Pontimicrobium sp. SW4: one gene and its partner. The protein of the gene in region 1 interacts with the protein of each later gene in a pairwise test. Links are inferred from orthologs where the notes say so. Each region holds a gene or a part of one and is shown in the gene's direction. Other genes may lie near its edges. The genes, in order: ABGB03_RS04065 and ABGB03_RS06920.

Evidence for each region.
Region 2: the proteins of ABGB03_RS04065 (region 1) and ABGB03_RS06920 interact in binary tests that used the Escherichia coli proteins (3 or more experiments, as listed by UniProt). The link is inferred for Pontimicrobium sp. SW4 from one-to-one orthologs.

The regions. Positions count from the first base shown.
Region 1 is NZ_CP157199.1:868,804-872,127, forward strand. The notes cover bases 155-3,137. They hold ABGB03_RS04065 (nucleoside-diphosphate kinase), read left to right. Parts: upstream 155-1,427; coding sequence 1,428-1,847; downstream 1,848-3,137. Other genes in these bases: ABGB03_RS04055 (bifunctional oligoribonuclease/PAP phosphatase NrnA), read right to left, coding at 155-254; ABGB03_RS04060 (alkaline phosphatase D family protein), read left to right, coding at 340-1,374; ABGB03_RS04070 (hypothetical protein), read right to left, coding at 1,965-2,294; ABGB03_RS04075 (DUF721 domain-containing protein), read right to left, coding at 2,595-2,867; ABGB03_RS04080 (lipocalin family protein), read right to left, coding at 2,887-3,137. Also shown: more of ABGB03_RS04055, read right to left, coding at 1-154; more of ABGB03_RS04080, read right to left, coding at 3,138-3,315; DNA replication and repair protein RecF, read right to left, coding at 3,323-3,324. UniProt on the Escherichia coli protein: Major role in the synthesis of nucleoside triphosphates other than ATP. The ATP gamma phosphate is transferred to the NDP beta phosphate via a ping-pong mechanism, using a phosphorylated active-site intermediate.
Region 2 is NZ_CP157199.1:1,457,379-1,460,460, reverse strand. The notes cover bases 219-2,959. They hold ABGB03_RS06920 (uracil-DNA glycosylase), read left to right. Parts: upstream 219-1,126; coding sequence 1,127-1,792; downstream 1,793-2,959. Other genes in these bases: ABGB03_RS06915 (substrate-binding domain-containing protein), read right to left, coding at 2,119-2,959; ABGB03_RS06925 (DNA gyrase/topoisomerase IV subunit A), read left to right, coding at 219-1,120. Outside these bases: more of ABGB03_RS06925, read left to right, coding at 1-218; more of ABGB03_RS06915, read right to left, coding at 2,960-2,985; ABGB03_RS06910 (nucleoside phosphorylase), read right to left, coding at 2,986-3,082. UniProt on the Escherichia coli protein: Excises uracil residues from the DNA which can arise as a result of misincorporation of dUMP residues by DNA polymerase or due to deamination of cytosine.

The DNA.
Region 1 (3,324 bases):
AAAATTAAGTCATCTGCTTTAGTTTTATCAGAATCATATTTTAAAACTAAGTCATCTCCAGGGAGCCATTTTAAGAAATCGGGATAATCATTAGGCGCAATGACTATAGCATTATGATTATATAGCTTTAAGTAATGATATAATCCAAGTGTTGAACCCATAGCATCCCCATCAGGATTTTTATGAGGGACAATCACTATTTTTTTAGGTGATTTTAATAAAGCTTTTATTTTTGAAATCTCTGTTTTAGTCATAAGAAGCGAAGATACAATTTAATAACAAATCCTTTAAATGTAATATACTACTTTTGTAAAAAATTAACCTTTTTTATAATTACTCATGAAGACAATTTTTAAATATGTATTGCTAGTTTTACTTGTAATTTCATGTAAAAGCAATAAGGAGAAATCAATTAATTTAAAAGAAACTAAAGAAATTGACTTTATAATCGCTTTTGGATCTTGTAATAGGCAATCGTTTGAAAACAAACTCTGGAAACCTGTTTTAGAAAATAAACCTATAGCTTGGATTTGGGGAGGCGATGTTATTTATTCTGATACTGATGATATGAAATTAATGTCACAACATTATCAGCAACAACTTCAACAAGAAGGTTACGACCAGATAATTAAGGGAATGAAAGTTTTAGGTACTTGGGATGATCATGATTATGGATTAAATGATGGTGGTTTGGAGTATGTAGCTAAAGCAGAAAGTCAGCAATTATTTTTAGATTTTATAGGTGTTTCGAAGACAGATAGTAGAAGGAAACGTGAAGGGGTATACCATTCAGAAGTTATAGAAACAGATAAAGGAAGTGTGAAAGTTATTGTTTTAGATACACGTTATTTTAGAAGTGCTTTAACACCATCTGATAATCCTGAGCATCGATATCAACCAAATGTCTATGGAGAAGGTACAATGTTAGGCGATATACAATGGCAATGGCTAGAGAATGAATTAAATTCCTCAAAATCTGATTTTAACCTAATTGTAAGTAGTATCCAGTTTTTATCTGCTGAACACGGTTTTGAAACTTGGGGAACTATGCCTCATGAAGTGGATAAGCTTAAAAACTTAATTAGTACATCTAAAGCAAATGGTGTTATTGTATTGTCTGGTGACAGACATATTTCGGAGTTTTCTAAAATTACCATAGAAGGGTTAGATTATCCTTTAATTGATTTTACTTCAAGCGGAATGACACACTCGTATACTAGTTTTGATGGTGAACCAAATCAATATAGAGAGGGACAAGTAGTTTCCGATTTAAGTTTTGGACTACTTAAAATTAATTTTGATACCAAAAAGGTTGTTATGCAAATGCGAGGAGAGAATAATGTATTACAGCAAGAACTAACACAAACTTATTAAAGCTTGGTAATTTATATAAAAACTGTATTTTTGCACGAAATTTAAATAAAACAATGGCAACAAATAGAACATTTACAATGCTAAAACCTGATTCAGTTGAAAAAGGGAATATTGGCGCAATATTAGAAAAAATAACAGCTTCAGGATTTAGAATTGTAGCAATGAAGTTAACTCAAATGACTAAGGCAGATGCTGAAGCATTTTATGCAGTGCACAATGAACGTCCATTTTTTGGAGAGTTAGTTGAGTATATGACTAGAGGACCAATTGTAGCTGCAATTTTAGAAAAAGAGAATGCAGTTGAGGACTTTAGAACGTTAATTGGGGCAACAAATCCAGCTGAAGCTGCTGAAGGAACTATACGTAAACTATATGCCGCATCTATTGGAGAAAATGCTGTTCACGGTAGTGATAGTGATGACAATGCTGCAATAGAAGGTGCGTTTCACTTTTCGGGAAGAGAAATGTTTTAGAGAGTAATAAAATTAAATTAAAAGCTACAACGAAAGTTGTAGCTTTTTTTATGCGTCATATTTGCATTAATACAACTCAAATAATTACAATATGTAGGGTTAAGTATTTAGTTCAAACTAATTGGCATTAAAAGTAGTTTTAAAAAAATCTTTTTTGGTAAACAAACTGTGTAGTAATGTTACAATTTGAAATATTAAATAAATACTTACTGCCCAAAAAACACTAAGGTACCATGGTGACAAGATAAACATTAAGAATATTCCTAAAACAATGGCAATTAATGGATTTAAAAATTGATGATATAATATAAAAGAAAACACAATCATTCCACAGCCACCAATAATAATTAAATAAGTGTTAGAATAAATATTACCTGTTAAAAACAAACAAAGAGCTACTAAATTAAGTAGGTTTTTAATACAAAAAATTTTAAGGTTTTTGCTCATAAGGGAATAAATTAGATAAAGAAACAGACACCTTAGAAAGATATTGACCTAATTCCAACAAAGAATGGTCATAATTGTTATATCTAAAAAAACAATACAATTTATTCCTGTCTAAACCAAATAGTATAGTACTAGAAACAATGATTATTGTTAGGGAAATCGGTTTCATTGTTAAACTTTTAAGCTATAATTATTATGTATAAGCATTGCTCACACAATTATTATAGAGGGATGTAATAAAATTAGTGGTTTCTTTGGTGAAAAACAATACGTAGAACTACGTATATTTTAGAAATTAAATTATTTTAGAATTAAGGTTTTAATAAGAGGTTTACCTAAAGCTTCATTAAGCATGGTGATAATTTTTTCTTTCCCATAGCTTAATTCTTCTCGTAGCACAGATGAGCTAAGTTGCACATATAAAGTGTCTCTTTTTAGTTGTACAGAAGTTGTATAACTATTAACACCATTTCCCATAAGGTTTTCCCAAGCATCTTTAATTTCAACCTTGTCTAAACCTTCTTGAAGTTTATTGGTAGATACAAACTCTTTAAGTACATCACTTAAAGCCATATTTTCATTATGTCGTTTTTTACTCGTCAATGTTAATGCTTTTGTAAGGGTTGTAAATATAACGAAAGCCTTGAGAATTAACGATAACAAGTTCTTCTTTTGTGGCTCTAATAATAGTTTCTTTAGTAATGATACTATTATGATTGTAATAGATGTTTAAAGAATCATTTTCAATTTTCAAAGTAAAAGGAGCTTCATCTTGATTTACAATAAAAGTGCCATTTAGCGTAGGCGTAACTTTTTTTCTAAAACCTGTTAAGTCATTATTAATTTCAAAATAGTCAACCGAAAGATTTGCATTATACGCCTTAATAAGTTTGTTGTCTTTTTTTACTTCTTTAATTTCCCAATACCCTTCAATAAAAGCAATCTCATCTTCAGGGTTAGAAGTACAATTACTAAAAGTAAAAGCAATTATTACAATATATAGGAGGGATCTAAAATTCATTTTTTCATT
Region 2 (3,082 bases), 590 kb from region 1 along the record:
TTGTAGTGATATAGATGATATCATTGTATTTACTAATGATGGTAAAATGATGATTACAAAGGTAGACGCAAAAACCTTTGTGGGTAAAAACATCATACATGTAGCTGTATTTAAGAAAAAAGACAAACGTACTATATACAATTTAATTTATCGTGATGGTAAAGGAGGCCCATCGTATATTAAACGTTTTGCAGTAACTTCTATAACTAGAGATAGAGAGTATGATTTAACAAATGGAAGTAGCAACTCAATAGTGCATTATTTTTCTGCAAATCCAAATGGTGAAGCTGAAGTAGTAACTGTGATGTTGAGACAAGCGGGAAGTATCAAGAAACTTAAATGGGATATTGATTTTGCTGATATTATTATTAAAGGACGTGCTTCTAAAGGGAATCTAGTTACAAAATATACAGTAAAACGTATTGAACTTAAAGAGAAAGGCGTTAGCACCTTAAAACCACGAAAAATATGGTTTGACGATACTATACAACGTTTAAATGTCGATGGCAGAGGTGAACTTGTTGGTGAATTTAGAGGTGAGGATAGAATACTTGTCATCACGCAAGCAGGATTAGTAAAAACAATTATGCCAGAAATTACTGCTCGTTTTGATAGTGATATGATCGTGATGGAAAAATGGATTCCTAAGAAGCCAATTTCTGTTATCTATTATGATGGTGACAAAGAGCGTTACTATGTAAAGCGATTCTTAGTAGAAAATGAGAATAAAATTGAAAGTTTTATCACCGAAAATGATAATTCACAATTAGAGATAGTATCTACCGATTGGAGACCAATGGCTGAAGTAGTATTTGCTAAAGAAAGAGGTAAGGACAGAAAAGATAATTTAGAAATAAATCTTGAAGAATTTATTGCAATAAAAGGAATTAATGCACTTGGAAATCAATTAACTAAAGATAAGATAAATCAAATTAATTTATTAGATTCTTTACCTTATGAAGCACCAGAGGATATTCCTGCAGATGACATAGAGGTCGTAGATGAAGAGGTTATCGATAATGATATAAAAGAAGGTGATTCCAATATAAAACCATCTAGCAATGGTGAAGCATCAAAAGGCCTTGATATTGATGATGAAGGGCAGATTACGTTGTTTTAATATTTTATGAACGTTAATATTCACAAAAGTTGGAGAACTCATTTACAAGACGAATTTGTTAAGCCTTATTTTGCTGACCTGGTCAATTTTGTAAAGAAAGAATATAAAACACATCAATGTTTTCCTCCAGGCAAAGAAATTTTTGCTGCTTTTGATCATTGTACATTTGATAATTTAAAAGTAGTTATTATTGGACAAGACCCATATCATGGTGAAAATCAAGCCAACGGTTTGTGCTTTTCAGTTCAAGATGGTATAAATCACCCTCCATCATTAATCAATATTTTTAAGGAATTAGAAGAGGACTTAAAAAAAACTTACCCAAAAAGTGGAGATTTAACCCATTGGGCAGATCAAGGTGTATTATTGTTAAATGCTACACTAACAGTTAGGGCACATCAAGCTGGAAGCCATCAAAATAAAGGTTGGGAGCAATTCACTGACGCTGTAATTACAGCAATTTCAAAAAATAAAGAAGATGTTGTGTTTTTACTTTGGGGTGGTTTTGCTAAACGAAAAGTTAAGCTCATTAGCACTAAAAAGCATCATGTTTTAATGTCAGGGCATCCTTCTCCATTAAGTGCAAATAGAGGGTATTGGTTTGGTAATAAACACTTTAGCAAAACTAACTACCTGTTGGAGACAAACGGCTTGGAACCTGTCTTGTGGTAATAGTTTTTGGTGCATTTTTAAGCTCTAGTGGTCTACTGACTTTAGCTTTTTTAGGTTTCGAAAATCTCTTAATTTTATTTGTACTAAAAAACAATAAAACAAAATTTATTGCTACTAAAATTAAAAGGATTAATGTAATTTTATAAATCATATACTAGGGATTTGGGTAACATTGTTTCGGCAAAATACAAATAAATTCGATGAAATGCAAAAACCATGTTAACATATGTTAATAAAGGTAAATAAAATAATAACATGAAACAATACGTATAACTACGTATATAACAAGTATTCGTTAAAAACTCCTACTTTTAAGATTAAAAACGTTAAATATTGATTACCAATTGGTTAAAAGGTAATTTTTTCGGGATAATGTTTAAAGCTAAAAGTTGCTCTTGAACATTGTTTACTGTCTCGATGTCTAAATTGCTTTGTGACCACTCAGTTAATTTCAACCATTTCTGTACATCTTCTAATTTTTGATCATATCTATTTGCAATAGTAACGTCAATAGAAGGAATGTCTTTAAACTCCCTAGTTGTAGTATTTATAATACTTAAAATAGTTTTTAAGCATTCTTTGTGATTTTCTAAGAATTCTTCCCTTACAGCAATCACAAAACAAGGCCAAGGCGAAGGGCAATCATCAATATGCCTAAAAATATTATCGTCTACTAATGGTTTTGTTGTGAATTTTTCCCATAAAAAATAATCTGCTGTTTCATTAGTGAGAGCTTCTACCGCGCCGTCTAAGTTCTTAACAACTTCAAAATGCAAATCGGTTTCTAAATTCCAATGATTATTTTGAGCATTTATATATGCCATCAAGTGTGATCCAGATCCATAACGACTTATTGCAGCCTTCTTACCTTTTATATCTTCTAGGTTATTATATGAGGATTTTTGCCCTACATGAATTCCCCAAATCAAAGGTGATTTAACAAAAACTTGCACAATTTTGCATTTGTTTCCTGCTATGATGTCTTTAATAATACCTTCGGTTAAAATAACCGCCAAATCAATTTCGTTATCGCGTAATGCTTTACACATTTGACCAGTACCACCAAAATAATCTTTCCATCGTAAATTAATACCTTCCTTTGTGTATTCTTTATTTTTAAGAGTTAAATACCACGCTAAATTGAAATGCTCAGGAACTCCTCCGATTCTTACAGTTTTAAAATCGTCACTCATTTATGAAACTAATTTGTTTAGGGTATATTTTATAAGTTCTTCAACGGCTTTTTTAGGGTCTTTACTAAAAGTTCCGTTAGCTCTATTAGCAATAATC